Regions from separate parts of the Amycolatopsis sp. GA6-003 genome, predicted to be linked through region 3. Evidence: riboswitches for the same ligand, from Rfam matches in the RefSeq annotation. Region 3 holds a riboswitch; each other region holds the start of a gene.

Region 1 (10,406 bases), 600 kb from region 3:
CGCCATCGGCGCCACGATCACCGGGAACTCGAGATCATCGAACATGTCCCCGAGCCTAGTGCCGGACCGGAAATGCGCCGGGCCGCCGCCGCGTTGCAGAAGAGCATGACGGCAACCCAGGAACAGCTCCGCGCGCTGTCGGTGCAGGAAAACGGCCTCGCCACAGTGGCCACGACCCGCGCCGACGGCACCGTGCACGCGTCCGTGGTGAACGCGGGCATCCTGGACGACCCGGTGACCGGCAAGCCGAGCGTGGGCTTCGTCGCCGTCGGCGGCGCGCACAAGCTCACGCTGCTGCGCCGCAACGGCCACGCAACCGTAACGTTCCGCCGCGGCTGGCACTGGCTCTCGGTGACCGGCCCGACCCGCCTGATCGGCCCGGACGACCCCGACCCGTCCTTCCCGGCCGACGGCCTCCCGGCCCTGCTGCGCGAGGTCTTCCGAGCCGCCACCGGCACCCACGACGACTGGGCGGAATATGACCGCGTGATGGCCGCCGAACGCCGGGCCGCGGTGTTCGTGGAGGTGGGCAGGATCATCGGGAACGGCTGAGCGTCCCGGCAGGCGCCGGACGCGAGAAGTTCGGCTCCGCTCAGCCCCTCTCGACAAGCATCTTGGGCACCACCCGGACCGGGAACGGCTGCCGCGCTTCGAAGGCCTCGGCTCCCGCGGCCTTGGCGACCTGCTGGTACAAGCCGTCCGCGTCCAGTTCGAACACAGTCAGTTCGGGTGCGGCCGGGTCGATCACCCAGTAACTCGGCACCCGCAGCCGTTCGTAGACGGCTCTCTTGGTGTTCAAGTCGTGGATCGCCGTGCTCGGCGACAGAATCTCGACGGCGAGCACGGGCGGCACCGGCAGATCCTGGTCGGTGAAGTCCTCGCTGCGGCCGACCAGAACGTCCGGTTGCAGCTCCGTCCGGTCGCCGACGTGCACGGCGAACGGTGCGCCGAGGACGTCGAACTCCGGCGGGCAGGCCGCTTCCAGCACGTGGTAGAGCCGGTACCCGATCTTCTGATGGCGGTACCCCGGCGCCGGAGTCACGACCAGCACTCCGTCGATGAGTTCGTAACGGCGGCCATCATCCGGCATCCCCTCGAGGTCCCGCACCGTCATGGGACCGGACCCGGGCGGAACCTGGCTTTCCATCATGACTGTCATGGTGCTCTCCTTTCCCTGTGCGCACCAGAGTTCCTGTCCGCAATTGAGGACACCACCCGCCACCGACAAAAAACGGCGGCCCCGGAAACCCGGAGCCGCCGTTCACCCGAAGGTGGGACTACTTCTTGTTCTTCCCGTTGTCCTCAGTGGACAGTGCCGCGACGAAGGCCTCCTGCGGCACCTCCACCCGGCCGACGGTCTTCATCCGCTTCTTGCCTTCCTTCTGCTTCTCCAGCAGTTTCCGCTTCCGCGAGATGTCGCCGCCGTAGCACTTCGCCAGCACGTCCTTGCGGATCGCGCGGATCGTTTCGCGCGCGATGATCCGCGAGCCGATCGCGGCCTGGATCGGGACCTCGAACTGCTGCCGCGGAATCAGCTCGCGCAGCCGCGTCGCCATGCGGTTTCCGTAGGTGTAAGCAGCGTCCTTGTGCACGATCGCGGAGAACGCGTCCACCGTCTCGCCCTGCAGCAGAATGTCGACCTTCACCAGGTCCGCCACCTGCTCGCCGGACTCCTCGTAGTCCAGCGACGCGTAGCCGCGCGTGCGCGACTTCAGCGTGTCGAAGAAGTCGAAGATGATCTCCGCGAGCGGGATCGTGTAGCGCAGTTCGACGCGGTCCTCGGACAGGTAGTCCATGCCCAGCAGGGTGCCGCGCTTCGCCTGGCACAGCTCCATGATCGTGCCCACGAACTCCGACGGCGCGAGGATGCTCACCTTCGACACCGGCTCGTGCACCTCGGCGATCTTGAGCCCGGTCGGCCAGTCCGACGGGTTCGTGACGATCACCTCGCTGCGGTCCTCCAGCACCACCCGGTACACCACGTTCGGCGCGGTGGAGATCAGGTCCAGGCCGAACTCGCGCTCCAGCCGGTCGCGGGTGATCTCCAGGTGCAGCAGCCCGAGGAAGCCGCAGCGGAAGCCGAAGCCCAGCGCGACCGACGTTTCCGGCTCGTAGGTCAGCGCGGCGTCGTTGAGCTGCAGCTTCTCCAGCGCCTCGCGCAGCTCCGGGTAGTCCGAGCCGTCCACCGGGTACAGCCCGGAGAACACCATCGGCTTCGGGTCGCGGTAGCCGGCCAGCGGCTCCTTCGCGCCGTTGCGCTCGGACGTCACGGTGTCGCCGACCTTCGACTGGCGCACGTCCTTCACGCCGGTGATCAGGTAGCCGACCTCGCCGACGCCGAGTCCCTTGCTGGCCTTCGGCTCCGGCGAGATGATGCCGACCTCGAGCAGTTCGTGCGTCGCGCCGGTGGACATCATCTTGATCTTCTCGCGCGGCGTGATCTTGCCGTCCACCACGCGGATGTAGGTGACGACGCCGCGGTAGGTGTCGTAGACCGAGTCGAAGATCATCGCGCGGGCGGGCGCGTCCGCGTCGCCGACCGGCGGCGGGACCTGGCGCACGCATTCGTCCAGCAGCTCGGTCACGCCCATGCCGGTCTTCGCCGACACGCGCAGCACGTCCGAGGGCTCGCAGCCGATGATGTGCGCGATCTCCGCCGCGTACTTCTCCGGGTCCGCCGAGGGCAGGTCGATCTTGTTCAGCACCGGGATGATGTGCAGGTCGTTCTCGAGCGCGAGGTACAGGTTCGCGAGCGTCTGCGCCTCGATCCCCTGCGCGGCGTCGACCAGCAGGATCGCGCCCTCGCACGCCTCGAGCGCGCGCGAGACCTCGTAGGTGAAGTCCACGTGGCCGGGCGTGTCGATCAGGTGCAGGACGTGGTCCTTGCCGTCCACCTGCCACGGCAGCCGGACGTTCTGGGCCTTGATCGTGATGCCGCGTTCCCGCTCGATGTCCATGCGGTCGAGGTACTGCGCGCGCATGGCCCGCTCCTCGACGACGCCGGTCAGCTGCAGCATCCGGTCCGCCAGCGTCGACTTGCCGTGGTCGATGTGGGCGATGATGCAGAAGTTGCGGATCAACTCCGGCGGCGTGAAGGTGGTGTCGGCGAACGTCTTGGGCGCTGTCACTCGGGCTGTCCTCGGGATGGTGGGGGATGTCCGTACCCCATCGTCCCATGGACCTCCGGGTGCGGGTGGGGGTCATCCCCGATGCGGCCCCGCGCGTCTCGTGATGACCTCGAAGCATGACCACTTCACCCTCCCCCTCGCCGCCCGGCCCCGGCGTCCTCGACGCCGCGCTCGACCGGGCCTTCGGCCACCCCAGCGGCCTGCTGGGCAGGCTCGGCGGCAAGCTGATGGCGATCGGCAACGCCGCGACCGAGCACCGCGTCGTCGACCTCGCGCGCCTCGAACCGGACGAGACCGTCCTGGTCATCGGCCCCGGTCCCGGGGTCGGCCTCGACGCGGCGAGCAAACTCGCCGGCGAGGTGATCGGCGTCGAGCCCTCCCCGCAGATGCGGGATCTCTGCGCGGACCGCTGCGGCGACCGCGCCGAGGTGCGCGCGGGCGACGCGGCCCGGACCGGCTGCGAGGACGCGTCCGCGGACGTCGTGCTGACCGTGAACAACGTCCAGTTCTGGGAAGACCGCCCGGCGGCGTTCGCCGAGCTGTTCCGCGTGCTGCGGCCAGGCGGACGGCTGCTGCTCTCGGCGCACGAGAAATGGCTTCCGGTGACCCGGCACGAGCTGGCCGGCGAAGCCGCCGCGGCGGGATTCACCGACCTGCAGACCTGGACCTGGGACCCGCCGGGGTTCGCCGCGCTCGCCGCCCAGCTGCGGGCCGTGAAACCGGGCTAGCGCTGGTCGCGGCGCAACGGGTGGTCCTCCGGGACCTCGACGAGCACGATCCGCAGCCCGTCCGGGTCGGCGATCCACGCCTCGTCGGTGCCCCACGGTTCGCGCCGGGCCTCGCGCACCGGTTCGACCCCGCGCCCGGCCAGTTCGGCCAGCGTCGCCGGAAGATCGCGGACCTGCAGGAACAGGTTGACGTCCGGACCGGGCCCGGCCTCGCCCTCACCGACCACCTCGATCGACCCGCCGCCGGCGAAAAACCGCGTGCCGCCAGGGAATTCTCGCTCGATCGCGAGGCCGAGGACGTCGCGGTAGAACGCGGTGGACACCTCGTGGTCGCGGGGGTGGATCAGCACCCGGCTGCTCAGTACGTCCATGGCTCCTGCCTACCCGAGCCGCTCAGGCGACCGCAATCGCGGCGATCCCGGCCAGCACGACCAGCGATCCGGCGAGCCGGCGGACCGCGTTGCGCTCGCGGAGCACGAGCCAGGCGGCGACCCCGCCGAAGACGATCGACAGCTCGCGCGCCGGAGCGACGAGGCTGACCGGCGCGATCCGCAGGGCGTACAGGACCAGCAGGTAGCTGGCCGGCGAGGCGAGTCCGACGATCAGCACCTCGCGCCGGTGGTCGCGCCACAGCCGCTTGATCTCGGACCGGCCGCGCACGGCGGCCGGCGCGAGCAGGATGCTCTGGCCGATCGCGCCGCCGCCGAAGTAGACGAGCGGAGGCACGCCGAGCGACGTGACCGAATGCGCGTCCCAGAGCGTGTAAGCCGCGATGACCACGCCGGTGGCGACGCCGTAGAACACCCCGGCGCGCCGGGCTTTCGCGTCGCCGGTGCTGCCGCCGAGGCTGATCACGAGGACGCCGGCGACAACCAGGAAAGCGCCGATCAGCCCGAGCACCCCCGGCCGTTCTCCCAGCACGGTGACGGCCACGAGCACCGAGACCAGCGGGCCGGTGCCGCGCGCCAGCGGGTAGACGATCGACAGGTCGCCGACCTCGTATCCGCGCTGCAGCACGATCCCGTACGCCACGTGCAGGACCGCAGTGCCCGCGGCGGCGAGCAGCCAAGTCCACTGTGGACGTTCCGGTTCGACGGCCAGCGCTGCCGCGATCACCGGGAGCATCGCGACCGCCGAGACCGTGTAGTACAGCCAGACGAACCGCGGACCGCCGGAAACCCGTTTGGCGGCGAGGTTCCACCCGGCGTGCACGACCGCGGCGACGAGAACCATGGCGAGGGCAGTGGTGTTCATCCGGACCCCTTCAGGTTTTCAGCGCACGCTGAAGACCGGGTCCTCCAGGCTTTTGTCCCGTCAGATGAACGGCAAGGCTCGGCGCCCCGCCGAAGGTGCCGCTCGGACCAGGCCCGCCCGCCCTCGTTGTCTTCGCGACCCGCTCCGCGGGACCACGGGCAGGCGACGGAACCCTAGGCACTACCGAAACCCACCGTAACGGAGCCGCCGCCGGGATGCCGCGCGATTTCCGGCTCCGGGGCCCTCGCCGGGGCCGCGAGCAGGGCTGTTAAGATTTCCGACTGTTGCCGTGCGGCATTCCGTCAGGGAGGAAACCCGGCTGGTCCCTCGGGGTCGGCTTGGAGCCACACGAACGCGGCAGCGACCTTCACCGAGTGAAAGAGGAACGCCTCCATGGCCAACATCAAGTCGCAGGTCAAGCGCATCACGACGAACGAGAAGGCGCGGCAGCGCAACCTGGCGATCCGGTCCTCGGTGAAGACCGCGATCCGCAAGTTCCGCGAGGCCGCCGAAGCCGGCGACAAGGACAAGGCCCTCGAACTGCAGCGCGACGCCGCTCGCAAGCTCGACAAGGCCGTCACCAAGGGCGTCATCCACGCCAACCAGGCCGCGAACAAGAAGTCGGCTCTCGCGAAGCGCGTGAACCAGCTCTGAGCGCAGTCTTTCCGGAAGGCCCGGCGGCTTCGGCTGCCGGGCCTTTTCCGTGCCCTGGGGACGCGGCCGCTGCGGATCCGGCCGGGTTCACCTGGTTGCCGACGGCTCCCGCCGGGTGGTCCCGTCAGCCGAGGGACAGCGGTGTCCTCGGGCGCCATCACCGGGTCCGGGCGGCGTTGACCGGCTTGCTCGCGGCTCCCGCCGGGTGGTCCCGTCGGCTGGGAGGCAGGGGTGCCCTTCGGCCGCAACCGCACCGCCCCGGCGGCGTCACCAGCTCCCCACGGCTCCCGCCAGGTGACCCCGTCATCCCGAGGGGCAGCGGTGCCCTTCGGTAGCAACCGCACAGCCCCGGCGGCGTTCACCGGCTTCCCCGCGACGACTCCGCCAAAGCGGGACCGCCTCGAAGTCAGCGGTCTCCCCTGGCCGCGACCACGTCGAGGACCGCGCGCTGCAGGGCGTAGTTCGCATCCGCCGCCGCGCCCTTGACCTCGGCGTTCAGCCTCGCCACGACGCGCATCGCGGTCGCCAGGCCGTCCTGGCCCCAGCCGCGGGCCTGGCCCTGCGCCTTGCGGATCTTCCACGGCGGCATGCCCAGTTCGCCCGCCATCTGGTTCGGGTTGCCGCGCCCGGCGGCGGACACGCGGGCGATCGTGCGCACCGCGTCGGCGAGCGCGTCGGCCACCAGGACGTGCGGGACGCCCAGCTGCATCGCCCACTGCAGCGACTCCATCGCGGCGGCCCGGTCGCCCGCGACGGCCTTTTCCGCCACCGCGAAGCCGGTCACGTCGGCGCGTCCGGTGTGGTAGCGGCGGACTGCCTGCTCGTCGACGACTCCCCCGGTGTCGGCGACCAGCTGCGTCGCCGCCGAGGACAGTTCGCGCAGGTCCGAGCCGACCGAGTCGAGCAGCGCCATCAGGCCCGCGGCGTCGATCTTGCCGCCTGACCGGCGCACCTCGTTGCGGACGAACGCCTCGCGCTCGGCCGGTTTGGTCAGCTTCGGGCATTCGGTGATTTCCGCGCCCGCTTTTTTCAACGCGCCCGGCAGCGCCTTGGCGGCCTTGCTCCGGCCGCCGCCGCTGTGCACGACGACGAGGACGATGCCGTCGGCCGGCGCCTTCGCGTAGGAGAGGACCGCGTCGGACAGCTCCTGCGAGATGTCCTGCGCCGACTCCAGCACGATCACCCGCCCCTCGGCGAACAATGACGGGCTGACCAGCTCGGCGAGCGCGGGCGGTGTGAGATCGGACACCCGCGTCCGCGTCAGGTCGGCCGTCGGGTCCGCGGCCCTGGCCGCGTCGAGGGACGCTCGCACAGCCCGTTCGATGAGCAGTTCTTCCTCGCCCGTGACGAGGTGCAGCGGCGCGGGTGCGGTGGTCACCCGGCCATCTTCTCACCCGGCCCGCGAACCGTCCGCTCCGGTGATGTGGGCCGCCTCCGTGGCACGAGCTGATCGGGATGTCGTACGGTGTAGCCGAGGACGCGCCCGCCGGCGCTCCGACAACCGAATACCGCTCATCCAGAGGGGCAGAGGGAACGGCCCGACGAAGCCCCGGCAACCGGCGTACAGCCTGTCATCCCGCGATCGCGGGGTAGCTGACGACCACGGTGCCAATTCCGGCCCGCTTCGGCGGGGCAGATGAGGAAAGGAACCTCGCGATGACTGCAGCCCTCAGCGCCACCTCCGCCAACAAGACGCTCGACCTCGGTCCGGCCGTCGAACTGGTGTCGAAGGAAGAAGGGCACCGGCAGCCGCTCGCTCCGGAATTCGTCTCCGTCGAAGACTTCTCGCCGCTCGAGGTCGCCTACGACTTCGGCCGCGTCCGCCGCGAGGACATCGAGGCGGGCCCGCGCAACATCTGGCGCTACAAGAAACTCCTTCCCGTCCCCTCGACCGTCGAGGAGACTCCGAACACCGAACCCGGCTGTACCCGGCTCGTGCGCGCCGACCGGCTCGCCAAGGAACTCGGCCTCAAGCGCGTGTGGGTCAAGGACGACACCGGCAACCCGACGCACTCGTTCAAGGACCGCGTGGTCGCCGTCGCGCTCGCGGCCGCCCGCGAGTTCGGCTTCGAGGTCCTCGCGTGTCCCTCGACCGGCAACCTGGCCAACGCGACCGCCGCCGCGGCGGCCCGCGCCGGCTGGCGGTCGGTCGTGCTGATCCCGAAGAACCTCGAGCGCGCGAAGATCCTCACCACCGCGGTCTACGACGGCGACCTGATCGCCGTCGACGGCAACTACGACGACGTGAACCGGCTCGCCACCGAGCTGGCCGCCGAGCACCCGAAGTGGGCGTTCGTGAACGTCAACGTCCGCCCGTACTACTCCGAGGGCTCGAAGACGCTCGCCTACGAGGTCGCCGAGCAGCTCGGCTGGCGCATCCCCGAGCAGATCGTCGTGCCGATCGCCTCCGGTTCCCAGCTCACCAAGGTGGACAAGGGTTTCCGCGAACTCGGCCAGCTCGGTCTCGTGGACGCCAGCCCGTACAAGGTGTTCGGCGCCCAGGCCACCGGCTGCTCGCCGGTCTCCACCGCGTACCGCAACGGCCACGACGTGGTCCAGCCGGTGAAGCCGGACACCATCGCCCGCTCGCTCGCGATCGGCAACCCGGCCGACGGCCCGTACGTGCTCGACGTGGTCAACCGCACTGGCGGCGCGATCGAGGACGTCACCGACGAAGAGGTCGTCGAAGGCATCCGGCTGCTCGCGCGCACCGAAGGCATCTTCACCGAGACCGCGGGCGGCGTCACCGTGGCGACCGCGAAGAAGCTCGTCGAAACCGGCAAGCTCGACCCGGACGCCGAAACCGTCCTCCTCATCACCGGCGACGGCCTCAAGACCCTCGACGCGGTCGAGAACCACATCGGCCCGAAGGCCACCGTGCCGCCGTCCGCCGAAGCCGTCTCCAAGGCGCTCGGCTACTGACGCACCGGCCCGGGGTCCGCCGCACTACCGCGGCGGACCCCGCGGCTCGCCTCGACGCGCCACCGCCGGTCCGCTTCCTCCGGGCAGGACGGCGGTGTCACCGTCCACATCGGTCCGGGCGACCAGCACTCCCATCGTGCCGAGGACGTCCACTGTGGACTTGCTCGGATGCCCGTATCCGTTGCCCGCGCCCACACTGATCAACGCCGTGCGCGGCCGCACCGCCGCGAGAAACTGCGGCAGCGAATACCTCGAACCGTGATGCGGCACCTTCAGGACGTCTGCTCGCAGGTCGACGCCCTCGGCCAGCAGATCCGCTTGCGCGGCCAGTTCGACGTCTCCGGTCAGCAGAACCCGGCCGGCGTCGGTGTCCGCGCGCAGGACGACCGAACTGTTGTTGATCATCGTGCCGTCCTGCAATGCCGGTGCCCGGGTGGTGGCGTAGTGCGGACCGAGCACCTCCAGCGACAACCCCGGCCACTCCAGCCGTTGCCCTTCGCTCAGCTGCGCCAACGGCACGCCGCGACGCCGCGCTTCGCCGGAAACCGACTGCCATGCCCACGCCGGAGCACGCCCTGGCCCGACCGCGATCGCGCCTACCGCCCGTCCGTCGAACACCGAGGCGAGACCGCCGATGTGGTCCGCGTGCAAGTGGCTCAGCACGAGCAACGGAACCCGGTCGACACCCAGCCTCCGCAGGCATTCGTCGACCGGCCCCGGCTCCGGCCCGGTGTCGACGACCACGGCGCGGCCGGGTTCGGCGGTGGCCAGGACGAGCGCATCTCCTTGTCCGACATCGCATTCCACCATCGCCCAGCCGTCCGGCGGCCAGCCAGGCATCAGGACTTTGGCCGGGACCACCGTCAGCAGCACGACGACCAGCCCGATGGCCACCAGCAACCGGAGCCGACGGAACCGCGCCGCCACCACGACTACGACCAGCAGGGCGGCCGCACACAATCCGCCCCACCAGCCACCGGGCCAGGACAGCGCCGCACCAGGCGCTCGCGCACCATGCCGGGCGACGGTGAGCAGCCACCGGGCTTCCGGATCGGCCAGATGGATCAGCACCTGCCCTCCGCCTGGCCACCACGGCCCGACGACTGTTGCCAGCACGCCCAGCACCGTGACCGGCGCGACCACTGGTGCCGCAAGGACATTGGTGACGACCGAGACGAGGCTGACCGTGCCCGCCATCCCGGCAATGACTGGCGCGGTAACCACGAAGGCGGCTAACGGCACGGCGAGACCTTCGGCGTACCCGGGCGGAATCCCCTTTCGTACCAACGAATCTGCCCAGCGTGGCGCGAGCAGGACCAGCCCTGCCGTCGCGAGAACCGAAAGCGCGAAACCGAAATTTCCCGCCATCGTTGGGTCCCATGCCACCAAAACGCACACCGCGAAGGCCAGGGCGGGCAGCGCTGAACCGCGCCGTCCGAGGGCAAGCGCGAGCAAGCCGATACCGCCCATCACGCCGGCCCGCACCACACTCGGTTCGGGACCCACCAGCACGAGAAATCCCGCCAGACAGGCACCGGCCGCCGCGGCGGACAACCTCGGGCCTGCGCGGACCAACCGGCACAGCAGCAGAACGGCTCCGCCGACGATGACGAGATTTCCGCCGCTCACCGCCATCAAGTGGGTGAGCCCTGAGGCGTTGAACTCCCCTTCGACCCGCTGTGGCAACGCGCTCGTGTCGCCCAGCACCAGTCCGGGCAGG
Region 2 (10,406 bases), 2.4 Mb from region 3:
CCCGCCAGGAGAAAACGTCGGCACGGAAGTTCCCCCAGTCGTCGCCGCGGAGTGGCCAGACGAGCTAATTTGGAACTACTTTGTAACTATGCGCGCGCCCGAGGTGAACCTGTCCGAGCTGTCCCTGCGCCCGCGCCGGGTGGTGGAGCGGCTCGAGGCCGCGCCGAGCCGTTCGGTGCGGATTCGCCGACGGGAGAAGGACAAACCCGATCTGCTGCTCGTCACCGCCGAGCGCGCGGAACAGGCGGTGGCCGGGTTTTCGGCGACCGTCACGCTCCTCGTGGAGCTGATGCGGCGCAGCGCCGAGACGGCCGCGCTCGCCGCCGAGGCGCTGCCCGCCGCGTTCCCGTGGGCGCGGTACCTGTCGACGGAAGAGCTGCACGCGTTCGCCGGCGAATTGGTCGAGACCTTGGAACGAGCCGAATCCCTCGGCAGCCCGGTGCCGTTCGCCACGCTGGTGGCGAAGTGGAAGCAGACCGCCGAGGCACACGCGGATCCGGAACTCGCGGCGATCTTGCGCCGGAACGACCACAGTGGACAGACTTCAGGACGGTTGTCCTGAAACTTTGCCCGTGTGTCCTGATTCCTCGGGCGGCGCGTCCGGCGGAGACGGCGAGGGCCGCCCCATCTGGATGGGGCGGCCCTCGGAAAAACGGTTCGGCGTAAGGGAAATCAGGCGGCGACGACGCTCTGCGGACCGCGAGCCGGCTGGATCACGTGCGCGCCCCGGTCGGAGATCCAGGACAGCGCGGCGTCGGCCCGCTCGCCGCGGACGCCGAGGCGGAACCGGGCGATCGGGGTGTCCCCGACGCGGGTGAGGCCGCCGCCGATGGTGGCGAGCTCCACGTCGAAGCGGCTGGCCGCCTCGGGCAGCAGCGCGCCCACCGACGCGAACCCGATCAGCACGACGTCGACCGCGCGGTCGTACTTCGCGGCCTGGGCGCGCGAGGTCTCGATCGACGGCAGCACCGCCTGCGCGGTCCAGCTGTCCGGCGTCGAGATCAGGTCGAGCACCGTGCCGCGCTCGACGACCACGCCGTTGTCGAGCACCGCGACGTCGTCGCAGACCCGGCGGACGACGTCGGCGTCCGGGGTGGTGACGACGACCGTCACGCCCAGTTCGGCGCGCGCCCGGTCGAGCACGGCGAGCACCGCGCCGGCGTCCTCGGCCGCGATCCCCGCGGTCGGGTCGTCGGCGAGCAGCACGGCGGGCCCGGCGGCGAGCGCCTTGGCGACCGCGACCCGGCGGAGCTGGCCGTCGGTGAGTTCTTCCGGCTTCTGCGCGGCGCGGGCGGTGAGGCCGACCAGGTCCAGCAGCGAGCCGACCCGGCTGCGCCGCTGCGGTCCGTCGACGCCGAGCTGCTCCAGCGGGCTGGCGATATTGCCGGCGATGGTGCGCTCGGCGATCAGCTCCGGCTTGGTCCCGACGACGCCCAGCTGGCGGCGGATCTCCCGCAGCCGCTTGCCGTCGAGGGTCGCGGTGTTGAGGCCGTCGAGCCGCACGACGCCGCGGTCGGGACGCTCCTGCAGCGCGATGCAGCGGGCGAGGGTCGACTTGCCGGAACCGGACGGACCCACGACCCCGAACAGCGAGCCGGCTTGCACGTCGACGCTCACGTCGCGCAGCGCGGCGACCCGGCTTCCGTGGAAGGGAAAGGATTTGGACACGTTTTCGACAGTGATCACGAAAGGGCTCCAGGCAAACGAGGCGCGGCGGGAGTTTCCGGGCGCGCCAGGCGTCATCGAATTACCGTCCACAGTGGACGGCGCAAGAAAGTGCGGAAAAAACGATCAGGCGATGACCATGGAGCGTCGACACGCACATACCGAGCGGCGACCTTCGTCGACTACGCGCCGGCGGGTCAGCAGGAGCGGGCGGGTGACCCTCTTCATCGAAAACAGCCTCCATCGGTCCTGGCGGTAGCACCTGCCCTGCGGAGGGTGGTTGCTGCGACTTCGGCGAGCCAGGTCTCTCAGTCGCTCGGGATGGACGCTTTCGAGTAAAGCCGATCCCATTGGCTGAACGCAAGCGCGTTGGTGCAGATCACACGTCTGGTGGTGCCCGCATCCCGGGACCCGGCGTCCAGGACCCGAAAACCCGGAACCTCGGTCGCCGAACAGTGCCTCGACCTGCGAAACCCGGGCGGCGGGCCACGGCGGCGAACTAGTTCGTTCCACTGTGGACGATCAAAGAGCTTTGTGGAACAAGAGTTTTCTCGTTGTCAAGTGGTGGCTTGACGCGGGGCGCGAGGCAGGGCTGCCCGCGGCCGAAGCGGGGTCGAGATAGGTCAGGGAAGCGAAGCACCTTCGGGCGGCACCGCTGAACAATCGGGGGTGCGGAGCACTCAAGCTCCCCCGAATGCCGAGGGGGTGGCGAGGCGCTCGGCACAGGTGGAGGGCGGTTTCCGCGGTCCGCGCACGATCACCGAGAGTAGCTGTCTGTCCATGGATGCCCCACACTCAGCGACGACGCAAGATCATCGGACAACACAGCGGAACCAGTGGCTCGCATCCGGAATACCTGCCGCGAGGCCGCCGTTAGAGGTCACAACGCACGGGGAGTTCCGCGACTGGGAGGTGCTCGCGTTGCCTTGCTGCCACTGGTATCGCTTCTTGGACGCGAAGTAGGCCGCTGGAATCCCGACCAGGAATCCGGCGAAGGAGAACCCCGCGACGTACGGGCCGCCGACGAGCTGGGCCTTGCGGCCGAACCTAGCCCGCCGTCGCGGACGGGGTCCCGGTCAATGACCGGCAGCCGCGATCCGCGCGAACGCGTGCACGTCCAGCTGTTCCCCGCGTGTCTTCGGGTCGATTCCCGCCTCGGCGAGCAGCTCGCCGGCCCGCTCGGCGGAACCGGCCCATCCGGCCAGCGCCGCCCGCAAAGTCTTGCGCCGCTGCGAGAACGCCGCGTCGACCACCGCGAAGAGCCGGGCGCGATCCACTCCGGCTACCGGGTCGGTCCGGGTGAACGAAACCAGTGCGGAATCGACGTTCGGCACCGGCCAGAACACCGCGCGCGGCACCGCGGCGACCTTCCGCGCCGGGCCGTACCAAGCGAGTTTCACGCTCGGCACGCCATAGGTGCGGCTGCCCGGCCCCGCGGCCATCCGGTCGGCGACCTCGGTCTGGACCATCACGAGTCCGCTGCGCAGCGACGGCAGCTCGGCCAGCAGGTGCAGCACCACCGGCACCGCGACGTTGTACGGCAGGTTCGCCACGATCGACACCGGCTCAGCCGGGAGGTCGGCGGCCCGCACCCGCAGCGCGTCGGCTCCGACCACCGTCAGCCGGTCCACTGCCTCCGGGGCGCGCTCGGCGACCGTGCGCGGCAGGCGGGCGGCCAGCACCGGATCGATCTCCACCGCGACGACCTGAGCGCCCGCGGCGAGCAGGCCCAGCGTCAGCGACCCGAGCCCGGGTCCGACCTCCAGCACGACGTCCCCCGGCCGCACGCCGCCGAGTTCGACGATGCGGCGGACCGTGTTGGGGTCGTGCACGAAGTTCTGCCCGAGCTTCTTCGTGGGCCGCACATCGAGTTCGTCGGCCAGCCCGCGGATTTCGGCAGGCCCCAGCAGTTCCACCACCGGACGAGCCTACCCAGCGGCGACGCGGCGGACGAAAACAGGCGGCCGGGAGCGCGAGGCTCCCGGCCGCCTGCCGGAAAATCAGAGCGTGCTCAGGCCTTGTAGCCGCAGCCCCAGGCGCTGTAGCCGCCGCGCGCGTCGCGCACCCGCTCGGCGATCGCGATCTGCTGCTCCCGGGTGGCCTTGTCCGCGGTCGGGGCGTACTGCCCGCCGCCGTAGGCGTTCCAGGTCTGGCGGTCGAACTGGAGGCCGCCGTAGTAGCCGTTGCCGGTGTTGATGGACCAGTTGCCGCCCGATTCGCACTGCGCGATGCGGTCCCACACGCCGGTGTCGCCGATCGCCGGCGTCGGCGGCTTCTTGGTGCCGACCTTGATGATCTTGGCCTTGGCCTCGACGAGGACCTTCTCCGAGACCTGCTCGCGAGCGATCTCCTCGCCGTTTTTCTTCGTGACCTTGTAGGTCACCAGCTTCTTGCCCGGCGTGCCCGGGTCCTCGACGCTCTGCTGGCCCTGCAGCTGCGTCGGGTCGTCGACCTTCTGCACCTCGGGGTCGATGGTCTCTTCCTGGTTGACCATCGACACGCCCATGCGGCTGACGTGGACCTCGGCGCCGTTCTTGAGGCTGACGTCGAGGCCGCCCTCGATCGCGTCGTCCGGGCCCAGGTTCAGCTTCAGGTCGGAGACGAGCTCCTTGGTGGTCACCGCGTTGGTGCTCACCTGGCGGGGCGCGTTGGTGCCGTCGAAAAGCGTGATGTGCTTCAGGGTCTTGACCTGGACGGTCGAGCCCTCCAGCGGCAGTTCGCCGGACGACGGCATCGACGTCCACGCGCCCTGGGAAAGCATGCTGCCCATGCCGAGCTGGTTCATGGCCTCGCCGAGCGTGGTCGCGCGGACCCAGGAGGGCCGGGACACGCCGTCCACGACGAGGTTCAGCTGACGGCCGCGCTCGAGCTTGATGACGCCGCCGTCGCCGACCGCCGCCTGCGGCGAGGGCGAAAGCGCGTCGTGCTCGCCGACCGACAGGCCCGCGTCCTCGAGCACCTCGCCGACGGTGCCGCCGAAGCTGTGCACGGTCTGCTGGTGGCCGTCGACGTCGACGGTGATGCTCTTGTTCATCGCGAGCGCCGCCGCGCCGCCACCGCCGACGGTGACCAGCAGCGAGAGCACGGCGCCCTTGAGGAAGCGGCGCTTCCAGGTCTTGGTCGCCTCGCGCAGCCCTTCCTCGACCGCGGCCTTCTTGGCCTGCGGGGAGGCGGTGCGGTCCTGCTCGACCTCGTCCGGGAGGACGAGCGGCGGAAGCATCGTGGTTTCCGCGTTGATGAGCCGGATCAGCTCGTCCACGTCGACGTCGATTTCCGACATCAGCGCGTCGGCGTCCGGGCCGAGCGCGGCGAGCACGTCCTGCTCGGTCACGCGGAGTTCGTCGGAGAAGTCAAGCTGCCCGTAGGCGGTGTCCTCGAGCTCGCGGTCGAGCACGGCCACCGAAGATTCGGAGGAGGAGAAGTACGCCGTACCCGCGTCAAGACGCGAGTCATCCTGCCGACTACCAGTCACCGGGTCGTTCCCTTTCCCAAGACACCGCGCGTCGTGCGCGCGTCGTCCTTCGTTCGCGACGCGCCCTCAGGCGCGCCTCTCAAGTCCGACACCCCCAGCCAGCGCCATCGTCACGGTTCCGAGTCGTACCAACCCCGGTTCCGCTTCCCCGACGTGCACTGACGTGACTGGTGGGCGTATCAGCCGGCTTCGCTGCGCGATACCGACCGGCACGATCACGGGACAGTAACGGGTGTTGGCAGGTTGCGCAAACACCCCCCGGAGTGTCGTGACTTGCGTCACTCATCAGGTGGACGAATGCGGGGTCTCGAATGTCGCAATCCGTGCAACCCGTTGTGACACTACGGAATCACGCAGGCAGCCGATATGCGCGTTCGGCAGTGGTCCGGACCGCTTCGGCCACCTCGTGGACGGCTTCGCCGCGAAGCTGAGCGAGGAACCGAACGGTATAAGCAGTGCAAAACGGCTCGTTCGGCCGCCCCCGATAGGGATGAGGCGTCAGAAACGGCGCGTCAGTCTCCGCGAGAAACTGCCCGCGCGGCACGATCCGCGCGGCCTCGTGCAGCCCGCGCGCGTTCTTAAAGGTGACAGTGCCTGCGAAGGACAGGATGTAGCCCTTGTCGATACAACGGCGCGCGATGTGCTCGTCGCCGGAGAAGCAGTGGAAGACGACCGTCTCGGGCGCACCTTCCTCGTCGAGGATGCGAAGCACGTCCTCGTGCGCGTCGCGATCGTGAATCATCAGCGCCTTGCCCAGCCGCTTCGCAAGATCGATGTGCCATCGAAACGCGGCTTGCTGCGCATCGTGCGGCGAGTAGTCCCAGTAGTAATCGAGCCCGGTCTCGCCGACCGCGACCACCCGCTCCCCCCGCGCCAGACGCTCCACTTCGGACTGTTCGGCAACCCCGAATTCCTTGGTACGAGTAGGGTGGATCGCCACCGCTGCGAACACCCGCGAGTCCCAAGTGGACGCCTCCGCAGCCCAACGAGCAGCAGCGAGATCATCCGCGACAGTGACCACCCGAGCAACCCCAGCCCGCTCGGCACGATCAACCATCTCGGCAACGTCGGCAGCAGTCTCCGCACCACACGCGTCGAGATGAGTGTGCGCGTCAACCACCGTCACCGGCAGCCGATCAGGAATCGGGGGGAGTTCGCGCTTCTCGTCACCCATAGCACCCAAGCTACTGGGCCCCCACCCGCAGATGCCGTGAGGGAACCCCCACAGCCCCCTGATCCCCCCAAGTTCCCCTCACAGCCCTAAACCGCCGCCACTGCACCCAAACAGCGAGGCACCCAGCCCCTCCCCCGCACCCCGATACGAAGCCGCCCTGCGGTTCGGGGGTGCTTGTCAAGGCATCTTTCCCGCCTTGACAAGCACCCCCGAACCGTCAGCACAATCGGGCTTCGGGGTGCCCCACGCAACCCCGCAGCAATGTCGCCGCCAGGCGACGAGCCGAACCCTCAATCAGTAATGATAGGAGCCCACTCCGGCCCAGTCTCCCCCAACTTCGGATCCAGCTTCGCGAACAACGGAGTCGGCTTCTCCAACGGCCGCCCAACCTCAACCGGCTTCGACTCCCACTTGGCCTGCTCACTGGCGTAGTCCCCGGTGAGGATGGGGTTGATCCGATCCGGCAGGTCAAGATCCTCAACCTCCCGAAGCTCAGGCTGCGCAGCCCAAACCCCGGTCCCGCCAAGCGCCTCGTGCACCTTCTGCGCCGAATGCGGCAGGAACGGCGTCAGCAACGTATTGGCGTCACTGACCACCTGCAACGCCGTGTGCAACACCGCATCCCGCCGATCCGGATCGTCCTTGAGCTTCCACGGCTCCTGATCCGACAGATACCGGTTGGCCGCGGTAACCACCCGCATCGCCTCAGCCGCCGCCAGCTTGAACCGCGACCGAGCCAGATGCCCCCCGGCAGTCTCGAACGCCTGCCGGGACAACGCCTTCAACTCCTCATCCGCGGGAGCAGGCGCGGTAGGAGCCGGAATCGCCCCATTGTTCTTGTGCGCCATGGAAATCGACCGGTTGACGAGGTTCCCCCACTCGTTGGCCAGCTCGAAGTTGGTCCGCCGCACGAACTCGTCCCACGTGAAGTCCGTGTCCTGCGTTTCCGGCCCGGCCACCGAGATGAAGTACCGCAACGCGTCCGGCCCGAACTCCCGCAGGAAGTCGTGCACGTAAATGACGGTCCCCCGGGACGTGGAGAACTTCGACCCGCTCATGGTGAGGAACTCGCTGGACACGATCTCGTCCGGCAGGTGCAGCTTGCCGTACTTGCCCGGCTCGCCGCCGCGGTCGCCCGCCCCGTTCTGGCCGAGCAGCAGCGCGGGCCAGATCTGGGCGTGGAAGGTGATGTTGTCCTTGCCCATGAAGTAGTAGGCGCGCGCGTCGGGGTTGGTCCACCACTCCTGCCAGGCGTCCGGGGTCCCGTTGCGCCGGGCCCACTCGACGCTCGCCGAGAAGTAGCCGATGACCGCGTCGAACCAGACGTAGAACCGCTTGAGCGGCTGGTCGCGCCAGCCGTCCAGGGGGATCTTGACGCCCCAGTCCAGGTCGCGGGTGATCGGCCGCGGCCGCATGTCGTCGATCAGGTTCTTGGTGAAGTTGAGGACGTTCGGGCGCCAGTCGGTCTTGGTGCCCAGCCAGTCGCCGAGGGTCTGGGTGAACGCGGGCAGGTCGAGGAAGTAGTGCTCGGTCTCGACGAACTTCGGCGTCTCGCCGTTGATCCGCGACTTCGGGTTGATCAGCTCGGCCGCGTCGAGCTGGTTGCCGCAGTTGTCGCACTGGTCGCCGCGCGCGCCGTCGTAGCCGCAGATCGGGCAGGTGCCCTCGATGTAGCGGTCGGGAAGCGTGCGGCCGGTGGACGGGCTGATCGCGCCGCGGGTGGTCTTCGGGACCACATAGCCGTTGCGGTTGAGCGCGAGGAAGATCTCCTGCGTCACCGCGGCGTGGTTGCCGGTGGTGGTGCGGGTGAACAGGTCGTAGGAAAGGCCGAGGCCGCGCAGGTCCTCGTCGATCTGGCGGGTGTACTTGTCCGCGGTCTGCTGCGGGGTCATCCCCTCTTTGTCCGCCTGGACGGTGATCGGCGTGCCGTGCTCGTCGGTCCCGGACACCATGAGCACCCGGTTGCCGGCCATTCGCTGGTAGCGGGAGAAGACGTCGGACGGGACGCCGAATCCGGACACGTGGCCGATGTGGCGGGGGCCGTTGGCGTAGGGCCAGGCCACCGCGGTCAACACAGGGGTGCTCATACCTGTTTAGCCTACGGATGCGCTCCAGGGCGTTTTCCGGACGGTCGGGGAAGGGAGAGCCGGTGTCGGCGACGCGTCTGCTGGTGCTCGGGGTCGTGCGGATGTTCGGCCGCGCGCACGGCTACCAGGTGCGCCGCGAACTGCTGTCGTGGTCGGCGGACAAGTGGGCGAACGTCCAGCCCGGTTCGATCTACCACGCGCTCAAGAAAATGGCCGCCGAAGACCTGCTGGAGAAGGTCGACGTCGAACCGGGCGACGGGGGTCCGGACCGGATCGCCTACCGGCTTTCGCCCGCGGGCGAGCAGGAGTTCCAGGTCCTGCTCTCGAAGGGGCTGTCCGACCCGGGCGCGAGCAACGCGGAGCTGTGCGCGGCGATCAGCCTGATGCCCGCGCTGCCCCGCAGGCACGTGATCAGCCTGCTCCGGCAGAACCTCATCCACTTCGAGGCGGAAGAGCGCCGGTCCCGGCTGGGCCTCGAGGACGACACCTGGAACAAGCCGCCGCACGTGTCCGAACTGTTCCGGCTGTGGGGCGGGATCGCCAGCGCCAGCCGGGAATGGCTCAACGGGTTGATCGGCAGGCTCGAAGCGGGCGAGTACGTCATGGCCGACGATCCGGACTCGGCGTTCGGCCCGTCAGCCGAGTAATCAAATTTGACTAACCCGGCGTCCTCGGGCACAGTGTGCGCGTCAGCTAGTCAAGATTGACTAGCTGATCTTCTGGGAGGAGAGGGGATTTCATGATCACGGCACGCGGACTCGAGCGGCGGTTCCGCCGCAAGGGCCGAGCCGGCGGCGAGGTGCACGCGGTGAAGGGGGTCGATCTCGACGTCGAGGCGGGTGAGCTGGTCGGGTTCCTCGGCCCGAACGGCGCGGGCAAGACCACCACGCTGCGCATGCTCACCACCCTGCTGAAACCGACCGCGGGCACGGCGACCGTCGGCGGGCACGACCTGCTCGCCGACGCGGCCGGGGTGCGCCGCAACATCGGGTACGTCGCCCAGGGCGGCGGCACCGCCCCCGAGGCGCGCGTGGACGAGGAGCTGGAGCTGCAGGGCAGGCTGTACCGGATGAGCAAGGCCGACGCGATCGCCCGCGGCAAGGTGCTCACCGAGCAGCTCGACCTGACCGGACTCGGCCAGCGGGCCACCAAGACGCTGTCCGGGGGCCAGCGGCGCAGGCTCGACATCGCACTGGGGTTGATCCATTCGCCGGGACTCGTCTTCCTGGACGAGCCGTCCACCGGGCTCGACCCGCAGAGCCGGGCGAACCTGTGGGAGCACATCCGGCGGCTGCGCGCGGAGCAGGGCGTCACGATCTTCCTGACCACGCACTACCTCGACGAGGCGGACGCGCTGGCCGACCGGCTGATCGTGATCGACGACGGCCGGATCGTCGCCGAGGGCCATCCGGACGCGCTGAAAGCACAGGTGTCCGGCGACGGCGTGGCGATCGAGGTGGATCCCGAATTCGCCGCGGAGGCCGCGGACCTGGCCCGGCAGCTGCCCGGCGCGCAGGAGCTCGCGGTGTCCGAGGGGTCGATCCGGTTCCGGGTGCCGCGCGGCGACACCGCGATGCCGGAGCTGCTGCGCGCGCTCGACGCCAAGGACATCCCGGCCCGCTCGATGCAGGTCACGCGACCGACCTTGGACGACGTATTCCTTACCCTCACCGGCCGGTCGCTGCGCGAAGCCGAGCAGCCCGCGCCGGCCGAACCGGAGGTGTCCGATGCTGCGTGACACCTGGCTGATCTTCCGCCGCGACATGGCGGGAGCGCTGCGGAATCCGGCGTGGCTGCTGATCGGCCTCGCCCAGCCCCTGCTGTACCTGTTCTTCTTCGGCCCGCTGCTGGTCAAGTCGCTGGGCGCGCAAGGGATGTCCGAGGTCGACGGCTGGATGGTGCTGACCCCCGCGCTGATCGCGCAACTGGCGCTGTTCGGCAGTTCGTTCGTGGGCTTCGGGCTGCTGGCCGAATTCCGGTCCGGCGTGGTCGAGAGGCTGCGTGTCAC
Region 3 (10,406 bases):
CGAGTTCGCCGACTGCGGTGAGCAGGCGGCGGCCGGTGTCCTCGTCGTAGCTGGCCTCGTTCACTACCCGTTCGGCGTCGGCGAGTTCGCGGCGCACGAGCGGGATGAGGTCGCCCCCGCCGATCACGTCGTCGAGGTGGCGCAGCTCGACGACGCGTTCCTCTAGTTCGGTGGCGAGGCTGGGGCCGACGCGTCGCCCGGCGGCCGTGTGCCGGGCTGCGGGAGTCTCGGACACCAGCCATTCGTGCGCGATGCGCAATGGGTCGTCCGGGGCCCCGTACAGGGCCGTCACGGGAACGCACAGGACGCGGGAGTAGGCGACTACGTGTTCCGGGCTGATCGTGCGTTTTCCGGTTTCGAGCAACCCGAGCAGCGGCTTGCTGAAGTGGGTGCGGGCGGCTAAAGCCGCGAGGCTCATCCCCGCGTCGGTGCGTGCGCGCCGGAGCCGTGCTGCGAGGTCGTCCATCCGTCACCCCCTGTGCTCGCCATTGACTGTAGACGACGGTAGACGGCAAACGTCTGTTCATCGGTCCGGCTGGTCCCGAAGGTAGAGGGCATGGGCTGGTACGGACGCGAGGGACAGGCGATGACCGCGCGAATCATGCTGGGGAGACCTTCCGCGCACGGTCCGCGAATCGGCTCCGCACCGGCCGGGTTCCATGCGCGGCAACGAAAAAGACCGCTGGACTGTAGTGGTCCCGGCGGCGGTCGCCGGGTTTTCGTTGGCACGCAAGGCAACGGATACAACCAGATCGGAAGGATGTTCGCATATGACTGTTGCGGTAGGGGACTTGACCGGGCAGGGGCTCATCCCGGAGGAATTGTTCCGCAGGCTCCGGGCCCGCATCTCGACAGAGAACGTCGTTTCTCTGGAGTACGCGGGACGAATCATGGACCAGGCGCTTGCGTTCCTCGCGGCGTGCGCCCGGACCAGCCGCCCTCTGGCGCCGAGCGAAACCGTCGATATCGGATGGCACACGTTCATTCTGTACACGCACGAATACGCGGAATTCTGCGACCGGGTTTCCGGAAGCTTCATCCACCACGTCCCGAATGACAGAGACGAAATCGGGGACGTTCCGCTCGTCGACATGATGCGCCGGACCACCGGCGCCATCCGGGCGGCGGGGTTCGCGGTGGACGAGCCCCTGTGGTTCACTGGCGCGGCGAAGTGCGCCAAGTGTTCCCAGTGCAAGAACGGGTGCACCGACGACCCGCCGCCGTCTTCCGCGCGGAGCTAGACCGAAGAGGCAGACATGGTCAGCCAGGATTGGGCGAACCTTCCCGCTGCCGTCCGGCGAGCGATCGAAGAACGGACGGGTCCCGTGGCCGCGACGGTTTCCCCGGACAACGGCCGGAACTCCGATTTCCTGGCAACGCTCCAGGCCGCGCACGGCCCTTGCTTCGTCAAGGGCGTCCTGGCTGGCACACGGCGAGCGCGGGCGCAGCAGACGGAAGCACGGGTCGGGGCCCGGCCGAATTCTGCTGCGCCGCGCCTCCTCTGGGAAGTGACCGCCGAGGGGTGGCACGTGCTCGGGTTCGAGGCCGTCACCGGGCATCACCCCAGCCTCGCGCCGGGATCGCCGGACCTCCCGATGGTCGCCGAGACCGTAGCTGCGATGACACGGGAGCTGACCCCGTCCCCCGTCGAACTGGAGCAGTCCATGGACCAATGGGCGTGGTCCGCCCCCTGGCGTCGACTGTCCGAATCGGACCGCGAACTTGACGGCTGGGACAAGGCCCACCTGCCTGAACTGCTGGACTGGGAGCGGCGCGGGATCGAGGCCGTTGACGGAAGCAGCCTCGTGCACAGTGACCTGCACCCGCTCAACATTCTCGTCTCCGACCGCGCGCGGGTTGTCGACTGGGCGTGGTCGAGCGTCGGCGCGCCATGGCTTGACCCGGCGGCGTTGGTGCTGCGGCTCGTCGCCGACGGCCACACCCCGCAACAGGCCGAAGAATGGGCGAACGCGATCCCGGCGTACCGAGACGCCCCCGCCGAAGCAGTGACCGCGTTCGCGGTGCTGGTCTTCGGAATGTGGGCCTACCGCGGCGCGTTCCCCGGGCTCACCGACGTTGCCCGGCAGTACGTCCGGTACCGACTGGCGACTTGATCCGGAAGGCCAGGAGGCAGCGAAAAGGGTGCGTCTGCCGTCCGGATCCCGGCGGTGACCAGCAGGTTTACCCTGCGAACGAGCAGCCGGGATTCCGAAACAGCCGACGACGCGTCCCGGGCGAGGCCATCTCGCGGAGCAGAAGGCCCACCGTGGACAGCAGGAGCACCGCGCCACCGCTCGCCGGTGATCGGGGTCCTTCAGGCGGGCTTTGAGCGCGGCACGTCCCCGACTGGTCCCAAACTGCCCTCCGGCCCGCGGATCGTTGACCCGCGGACCGGCGGCGGACGTATAACGACCTATACTGCACCGCGTTGATCACGAATCCGTCCCATTCCCCGAGGTAACGCCCGGTTCCCTCCAGCGATGAGCAAGCTGGGCCAGGGACGCGGGCGGACCGCGTGGGGCGAGGGGGAGGCGACGGTGAGTCCTGCCGGGAAGAAGGGCGTGCTGATCGGGGGCGCGCTGGCCGTGGTCGCGATCGTGGTGGCGGCGGTCGTGCTGCTCAACGGAGGGGGATCGACGGCGGCCTCGCCAGGAACGGAGACGGTCGCGGAGCCCGGCGACCCGACGTCAGCGGCGCGCACCTACCTGCTCGCCTTCGCCGGGAAAGACCCCGACGCCGCCAGCAAGGCCACCGACGCCCCGACGGACGCCTCTTCCGCGCTGCAGGACGCGTGGGCGACGCTCCGGCCCAAGGAGCTGACCGCCAAGCTCGGCGACGTCGGCGCGGCACAGGGCGACAAGGCCACGGCGGCCTACACGATCACCTGGAACCTCGGTCCGAACCGCAGCTGGACGTACACCGGCAGCCTCGGCCTCGTCCAGGCGCAGGGCAAGTGGCGGGTCCACTGGGCGCCGACCGTGCTGCACCCCAAGCTGGAAGCGGGCCAGCGGCTGGCGATCGCGTCCTCGGACCTTCCGGCGGTGGTCGACCGCGACGGCAAACCGGTCGTCGTCTCCGGCAGCGGCGGGCTGAAACTGGCTGACGACGAGGTGTTCCCGCTGCTCCGTTCGGCGCTCACCGGGCACGGCCAAGCGTCGCAAGCGTTCGCGGTCGAGCGCGTGGACGCCACGGGCAAGAGCCTGGAGACGCTGTTCGGCAACCCCGAGGGCGACCACAAACCGGCCGTCACCGGGCTCAGCGTCGCGACCCAGAACGCCGCTCAGGCAGCGGTCGACGGATACCGCGGCAAGGCAGTCCTCGTCGCGGTCCAGCCGTCTTCCGGCGATCTGCTCGCGGTGGCGCAGAACGCCAGCGTCACCAACGCGGCGTCGGCGTTCAGCGGCCAGTACGCGCCGGGGTCGACGTTCAAGATCGTCACCGCCACCGCGGCGCTGGAAGCCGGGCTCGTCACGCCGGATTCCTCGGTGCCGTGCCCGCTGACCGACCGGATCGGCACCCGCACGCTCTCCAACGAGGGTTTCGACCTCGGCACGACGACCGTGCACAAGGCGTTCGCGAAGTCGTGCAACACGACGTTCGGCCGGCTCGCGTCGCAGCTGCCCGCCGATGGGCTCGCGAAGGCGGCCACCCAGTTCGGCCTCAACGCCGATTTCGCGATCGAGGGCCTGTCCACCGAGCTGGGCCGCGTCGACCCGGCGGCGAACGCGGACGAGCAGGTCGAGGACGGCATCGGACAGGGAAAGGTGCAGGTCAGCCCGATGGGAGCGGCGGTGCTGGCGGCGACCGCGGCGTCCGGGCGCGCGGTCGTGCCGCGGCTGTGGGAGGGCGGGACCAAGGTCAACACCGGCTACCAGCCGCCGTCCGGATCGGTGCTGTCGGCTCTGCGCGGGATGATGCGCGAGGTCGTCACCGGCGGCACGGCGACCGGCCTCTCGCACTCCGGTCCGGTGTTCGGCAAGACCGGCACCGCGCAGTTCGGCGACGGCGCGGAGGCGCACGGCTGGTTCGTCGGCTACCGCGGCGACCTGGCGTTCGCGGTGTTCCTGGAGGGGGCCAACGACTCCAAACCGGCGGTCTCGCTGGGCGCGAAGTTCCTCGACGCGCTGTAGCGGCTCGTGAGTGTTCATCCCGGTTCTAACCGGGATGAACACTCACGAGGCGACTTTTCGGCCGCCGCCGAACCTTGCCCGCTCTACCCTCGCCGTATGGAAACAGTCGGACTGGCCGAAGTCGCCGCAGTGCTCGCCGATCCGAGCCGCGCGACCATGTGCCTCGCCCTGCTCGACGGCCGCGCCTGGACCGTCGGCGAACTGGCCGCCGCCGCGCGGATCGCGGTCTCGACGGCCAGCGAGCACGTGACGCGGCTGGCCGAGGCCGGGTTCGTCGCGCGGGTGAAGCAGGGGCGGCACGCGTACGTGCGGCTGGCGAATCCGCGGGTCGCGGAGTTGATCGAGCATCTGGCGCAGCATGCCGAACTGAAACGGCCGTCCGGGCTGCGGACTTCGTTGCGGGTGCAGCGGTTGTCCTTCGCGCGCAGTTGTTACGACCATCTGGCCGGGACGCTCGGGGTCGCCTTGCGGGACGGGATGGTCGAACGGGGCCTGATCGACGTGTCGGACGGGCTCGCGCTCACCGACGCCGGACGAGACGTGCTGGCCGATCTCGGCGTCGCGGTGCCGGATCGGCCGCGGCGGCCGTTGCTGCGCGACTGTCTGGATTGGACAGAGCGGCGGGAGCACCTGGCCGGCGCGGTTCCGGCGGCGGTGCTGGAGCGGGCCGTCGAGGCGGGATGGCTGACGCGGGACCAGCAGCGCGCGATCCGGGTCCTGCCGAGCGCGAAGGGGCCGTTCGCCGCGCTCGGTGTCGATCTCGCGACGGTGAGTGCCGCCGAGGCGTCGTAACACACCTGCGCCGTCCCCCGCACCGGTGGTGCGCGCTCGGGAACCGGACCCTGCCTCACTATTCTGGACGCCTGCGGGCGACCGGGAGGGAGGGCCAGAGTGGACGAGCTTCCCGTGCTGCTGGGCGTCGGAGCGCTGGTTCTGGTCGTCTCGGTCGTCGCGGTGCGGGTGTCCATCCGGCTCGGCTTCCCGTCGCTGCTGCTGTATCTCGGGATCGGCGTCGTGCTCGGCGAGGCCGGGTTCGGCATCCGCTTCGACAATCCCGCGCTCACCCAGTCCCTCGGGCTCGCCGCGCTCGTGCTGATCCTCACCGAAGGCGGGCTCACCACGCGCTGGTCGGCGGTGAAACCCTCGCTGGGGCCCGGAATCCTGCTGTCCACAGTGGCCGTGGTGATCAGCATCGCGGTCACCGGCGCGGCATTGCACTGGCTGCTCGGCCTCGACTGGCGGCTCGCTCTGCTGTGGGGCGCGGTCCTCGCGTCCACCGACGCGGCGGCGGTGTTCTCCGTGCTGCGCACGGCCGGGGTGGGCAAACGGCTCGTCGGCGCGCTGGAGCTGGAATCCGGCGTCAACGACGCGCCCGCCTACATCGCGGTCGTCGTGCTCGCGTCCGGCGAGGCCGTCGACTGGTCGCTGCCGCTGCTGGTGGTCTACGAACTGCTCGCCGGCCTCGCGCTCGGCCTCGCGTTCGGCTGGCTGGGCGCGCAGGCGCTGCGCCGGGCCGCGCTTCCGGCGACCGGCCTGTACCCGCTCGCCACGGTCGCGGTGTGCGTGCTCGCGTACTCCTCGGGACAGCTGGCGCACGCGTCCGGCCTGCTCGCCACCTACGTCGCGGGCCTGGTGCTGGGCAATTCCAAGCTGCCGCACCGGTCGGACACCCTGTCGTTCGCCGAAGGGCTCGGCTGGCTGGCGCAGATCGGGCTGTTCGTGCTGCTCGGTCTCTTCGCGTCGCCGACCCGGCTGCTCGAAACGCTCATCCCGGGCCTGGTCGCGGGCGCGGTGGTGCTGCTGCTCGCGCGGCCGCTGTCGGTGATCCTGTCGCTGCTGCCGTTCCGGTTGCCGTGGCGGGAGCAGACGTTCCTGTCGTGGGCGGGGTTGCGCGGTGCGGTGCCGATCGTGCTCGCGATGATCCCGCTGTCCGAAGGCGTGCCGGGCGCGCAACGGCTCGTGGACGCGGTTTTCGTGCTCGTCATCGTGCTCACCCTGCTGCAGGGCGCGACGCTCAGCCCGCTCGCGCGGATCCTCGGGCTGACGAAGGCGACGCAGGCGCACGAGATCGAGGTCGACGCCGCGCCGCTCGACGAACTCGGCGCGGAACTGCTGCAGGTGCGCATCCAGAAGGGGTCGAAGCTGCACGGCGTGTACCTGTCGGAGCTGCGGCTGCCCGCCGGGGCGACGGTCAGCCTCGTGGTGCGCGGCGGGACGGGCTTCACCCCGCAGAAAACGAGCCGTTTGCAGGTCGAGGATCAGCTTCTCGTGGTCACGACCGCCGCCGACCGCGACGCGACCGAACGGCGCATCCGGGCCGTCGACCGGGCCGGCCGCCTCGCCCGCTGGCACGGGGAATCCGGGGCCTGACCCTTCTGTCCTTTGTAGACTGTCGGGTGACCGCCGTCTCAGATCACGAGACGGGGCTGGCTTTCTTCGCGGGTTTTCCGCTATCTTCGGTTCCAGGTCATGAGTGCCAGCGCGAAGCCCCGGCTTGCTGGCCGGCAACCCTCCTACCGCGGTGGGGTGCCCCGGGTGAGGACCAGGCCGGTCGCGCAGTGCGGCGGGCAAGCGCGGGCCCCTCGCCGGGGGTCCCCCGGAACGCCGAGGAGGCACCGTCATGACTCTCGCACTCGACCGGTCCACGGAAACTGTTTCTGCTGTTCCCGCTGTCGCTGGTGCCGCGTTGCGGGTCCCGCTGGTCACCGGCGGCGACATCGGCTACGCCAACCTCGACCACGCGGCCAGCGCGCCCTGCCTGGACGCGGTGCGCACGGCGGTCGACGAGTTCCTTCCCTGGTACGCCAGCGTGCATCGCGGCGCGGGCTTCGCTTCGCAGGTCTCCACCCGGCTGTACGAGCGGACCCGCGACGTGCTGCGCCGGTTCGTGGACGCCCGCAGCGGCGATTCGGTGATCTTCACCCGCAACACCACGGACGCGTTCAACCTGCTGGCGAAAGCGTTGCCGCGCAAGACTTCCGTGGTGGTGTTCGACAGCGAACACCACGCGGCCCTGCTGCCGTGGCGGGGCCCGAACGTCCGGCGCGTGCGGCTGCCGCGCACCCGGCTCGCCGCGGTGTCCGTTGTGGACGAAGCGCTGGCGGAATGTCCGCAGGGGCCGCGATTGGTGGTGGTCGCCGGGGCGTCCAACGTGACCGGCGAGCTGCTGCCGGTCGCGGAAATCGCCGCGGTGGCCCGGAAACACGGTGCTCGGGTCGCGCTCGACGCCGCGCAGCTCGCTCCGCATCGGAGGATTTCGGTGCGGGAGCTGGATGTCGACTATGTCGCGCTGTCCGGGCACAAGCTGTACGCGCCGTTCGGGGCGGGCGCGCTGATCGGCCGCAGCGACTGGCTGCGGGCGGCCGAGCCGTACCTGGCCGGCGGCGGTGCGACGAAACTGGTGACCGAGGAAGCCGTGGTGTGGAACACCGGCGAGGAACGGCACGAGGCCGGTTCGCCGAATACCGTTGGCGTGTATGCGCTCGGCGTGGCCTGCGAGCAGCTGGCGGCGCATTGGGATGCCGTTGGTGCGCACGAGGCCGCGCTGCTGGAGCGGTTGCGCAAGGGTCTCGAGAGCTTGCCCGGGTTTGCCGAGCTGCGCTTCTTCGACGCACCGGTGGACCGGGTCGGCACGGTCAGTTTCGTGGTCGACGGATTCGAGCCCGGCTGGCTGGCGGCGGTTCTGTCGGCTGAGTACGGAATCGGCGTGCGGGACGGGGCATTCTGCGCGCATGTGGCCGCCCGGCGGTTGATCCGTGAAGCCGGAAGCGAGGGCCAGCAGGCCGTCCGAGTGAGCTTGGGGCTGGGGAGCACCGAGGAACACGTGGACCGGCTGGTGCTGGCGCTGCGACAGATCGTGGCCCGGGGCGCCCGGTGGGAGTACGCGAAGGTGGACGGCCGGTGGGCGCCGGTGGGGGACACGCGGGAGCTGCCCGGTTTCTGTTCCTGATCGAAGGCGGACCCGGACATCTTGGGTCCTCGGTTGCTGCTGATCGGCAGCAAAGTGCCGACCAGCTTCGGAAAAATCATCGACTTGCCCGCAGTCGACGGAGACGGCGCACTGCACGTCTTGGAGGTTGGGCAGCAATCCGCCCGAAGAACTGAACAGGGACCACCGCTTGTCCGTAGTCGCCGCCGAGGCGGACTCCGCGACCGAGCGCATCGTCACCTACCTCAACACCAGCTACGGGGTGCCGATCAATGTCGTCTTCTTCCGTTATTACCGCGACGGCGGACACGAGTACCTCGCTCGCACCTGGCTGGTCGACGAACGACACCGCCGAGTACGTCGTCCCCGTCGAATGGGTGGCCGTCCGCGACCGGACCGAAGGCTTTTGGCAGAGCGGCATGTTCGCCAATCAGCACAGCGCTTGCCGTCTCAGCAACAAATTCACCATCGACCGGTTGACTGATCATTTCAAACTCGACGACGGGGAACGCGGTTGATGGCGTCGCCGCCGCGGGGGAGGCAGTCGGCTAGGGCGGCCTGCTGACCGTCGTGGATTTCTCGCGGTTCGGTGCGGGACAGGCCCGCCAGTGGGCCGCCCACAGCGGGAGACAGTCGGCGGGGTCCACGCCGCGGCGGCGCGGGTGGGGATCTCGGCGGGCACGACGGCGAAACAGGCGGAACCAGCGGGCGCCGGGCGACCGGATTCCGGCCGGGGACTGCCGCTGTGACCTGCTCGGGCGCGGTTGTGGACAATGGAGGGGTGAGCACCGATCCTTCGCCGTCCGAATCCGAGGTCGAGCCGTCTGCGGAACCGCCTGAGCAGGGGGCTGCCGAGGAAACCTCGCCGCTGCCCAAGCGGCGGGTCTGGGTGGTGTTCGCGGTCGCGGCGCTGCTGTGGGCGATCGACCTGATCACGAAGAACCTCGTCGTCGCCAACCTCGAGGGCAAGGAGCCCAAGCCGATCCTCGGCGGGCTGATCTACCTGCAGGTCACCCGCAATCCGGGCGCCGCGTTCTCGATGGCGACCGGCATGACCTGGGTGCTCGCGCTCGTCGCGATCGGCGTCGTGATCGCGATCGTGTGGATCTCGCGCCGGCTGCGCTCGGTCGGCTGGGCGATCGGCCTCGGGCTCGTGCTCGCCGGCGCGCTCGGCAACCTGACCGACCGGTTCTTCCGCGAGCCCGGACCGCTGCGCGGGCACGTCGTCGACTTCATCTCCGCGTTCGTGCCCAACGGGCAGGGCTTCGCGATCTTCAACATCGCCGACTCCGCGATCTGCGTCGGCGGCGCGCTGATCGTGCTGCTGTCCCTGCTCGGCAAGGACTACGACGGCACCTCCACCCGCGGCAAGAAGAAGGACTCCGAGTGAGCGCGCGCATGCTGCCCGTCCCGGACGGGCTCGACGGGATGCGCGTCGACGCCGGGCTCGCCAAACTGCTCGGCCTGTCCCGCACCGCGGTCGCGGACCTCGCCGCGGCGGGCGACGTGCTCCTCGACGGCCGTCCGGCGGGCAAATCGGACCGGCTGGCCGCGGGCGGGCTGCTCGAGGTGACGCTGCCGGAACCCGGACGGGCGGCGGAAATCGTCGCGGAGCCCGTCGAAGGCATGAAGATCCTGCACGATGACGACGACATCGTGGTGATTTCGAAACCGGTCGGCGTCGCCGTGCACCCCAGCCCGGGCTGGACCGGCCCGACGGTCGTCGGCGGCCTCGCGGCGGCCGGGCTGCGCATCTCGACGTCCGGAGCGGCCGAACGGCAGGGCGTCGTGCACCGGCTCGACGCGGGCACCACCGGGGTGATGGTGGTGGCCAAGAGCGAGCACGCGTACACCGTGCTGAAGCGGGCGTTCAAGGAGCGGACCGTCGACAAGGGCTACCACGCCGTCGTCCAGGGCCACCCCGACCCGACGCGCGGCACCATCGACGCCCCGATCGACCGCCATCCGCGGCACGACTACAAGTTCGCGGTCGTCGCGGGCGGACGGCCGAGCGTCACGCACTACGAGGTGGTCGAGGCGTTCCGGGCGGCTTCGCTGGCGCATGTGAAGCTCGAAACCGGGCGCACGCACCAGATCCGCGTGCACTTCTCCGCGCTGCGCCACCCGTGCGCGGGCGACCTGACCTACGGCGCGGACCCGGTGCTGGCCCGGAAACTCGGCCTGACGCGGCAGTGGCTGCACGCGCGAACCCTCGGCTTCGCGCATCCGGCGGACGGCCGGTGGGTGGAGTTCGAGGCGGAGTATCCGGACGATTTGGCTAGTGCGCTGGAGATCTTGCGGGACGGGAACTAGTCCTGCGGCTTCGCTGACGTGGCATGCGCGGGGTT

What was found. Region 3 has a riboswitch for S-adenosylmethionine ahead of F9C12_RS39725 (aminotransferase class V-fold PLP-dependent enzyme). Riboswitches for the same ligand answer to the same signal wherever they lie in the genome.
Region 1: linked by a shared signal. The riboswitch ahead of thrC (threonine synthase) and the one ahead of F9C12_RS39725 (aminotransferase class V-fold PLP-dependent enzyme) in region 3 are both predicted to bind S-adenosylmethionine.
Region 2: linked by a shared signal. The riboswitch ahead of F9C12_RS29150 (methionine ABC transporter ATP-binding protein) and the one ahead of F9C12_RS39725 (aminotransferase class V-fold PLP-dependent enzyme) in region 3 are both predicted to bind S-adenosylmethionine.

The regions. Positions count from the first base shown of each region.
Region 1 covers NZ_CP176499.1:8,176,213-8,186,618, reverse strand. Annotated here, with positions in the region: gene F9C12_RS36920 (NAD(P)H-dependent flavin oxidoreductase) at 1-45, opposite strand, end outside; gene F9C12_RS36915 (pyridoxamine 5'-phosphate oxidase family protein) at 106-552, shown strand; gene F9C12_RS36910 (Uma2 family endonuclease) at 593-1,159, opposite strand; gene lepA (translation elongation factor 4) at 1,278-3,128, opposite strand; gene F9C12_RS36900 (class I SAM-dependent methyltransferase) at 3,245-3,856, shown strand; gene F9C12_RS36895 (VOC family protein) at 3,853-4,227, opposite strand; gene F9C12_RS36890 (EamA family transporter) at 4,250-5,110, opposite strand; gene rpsT (30S ribosomal protein S20) at 5,504-5,764, shown strand; gene holA (DNA polymerase III subunit delta) at 6,171-7,142, opposite strand; SAM riboswitch class I at 7,274-7,407, shown strand; gene thrC (threonine synthase) at 7,421-8,686, shown strand; gene F9C12_RS36870 (ComEC/Rec2 family competence protein) at 8,711-10,406, opposite strand, start outside.
Region 2 covers NZ_CP176499.1:6,381,830-6,392,235, reverse strand. Annotated here, with positions in the region: gene F9C12_RS29155 (hypothetical protein) at 89-562, shown strand; gene F9C12_RS29150 (methionine ABC transporter ATP-binding protein) at 673-1,686, opposite strand; SAM riboswitch class I at 1,903-1,993, opposite strand; gene rsmA (16S rRNA (adenine(1518)-N(6)/adenine(1519)-N(6))-dimethyltransferase RsmA) at 2,742-3,584, opposite strand; gene F9C12_RS29140 (transglycosylase family protein) at 3,677-5,137, opposite strand; gene F9C12_RS29135 (TatD family hydrolase) at 5,487-6,311, opposite strand; gene metG (methionine--tRNA ligase) at 6,602-8,398, opposite strand; gene F9C12_RS29125 (PadR family transcriptional regulator) at 8,461-9,045, shown strand; gene F9C12_RS29120 (ATP-binding cassette domain-containing protein) at 9,138-10,136, shown strand; gene F9C12_RS29115 (ABC transporter permease) at 10,126-10,406, shown strand, end outside.
Region 3 covers NZ_CP176499.1:8,776,903-8,787,308, forward strand. Annotated here, with positions in the region: gene F9C12_RS39695 (helix-turn-helix domain-containing protein) at 1-466, opposite strand, end outside; gene F9C12_RS39700 (glycine-rich domain-containing protein) at 771-1,241, shown strand; gene F9C12_RS39705 (phosphotransferase family protein) at 1,509-2,114, shown strand; gene F9C12_RS39710 (penicillin-binding transpeptidase domain-containing protein) at 2,481-4,130, shown strand; gene F9C12_RS39715 (ArsR/SmtB family transcription factor) at 4,227-4,922, shown strand; gene F9C12_RS39720 (potassium/proton antiporter) at 5,022-6,500, shown strand; SAM riboswitch class IV at 6,596-6,710, shown strand; gene F9C12_RS39725 (aminotransferase class V-fold PLP-dependent enzyme) at 6,751-8,079, shown strand; gene F9C12_RS39730 (hypothetical protein) at 8,331-8,576, shown strand; gene lspA (signal peptidase II) at 8,840-9,448, shown strand; gene F9C12_RS39740 (RluA family pseudouridine synthase) at 9,445-10,371, shown strand.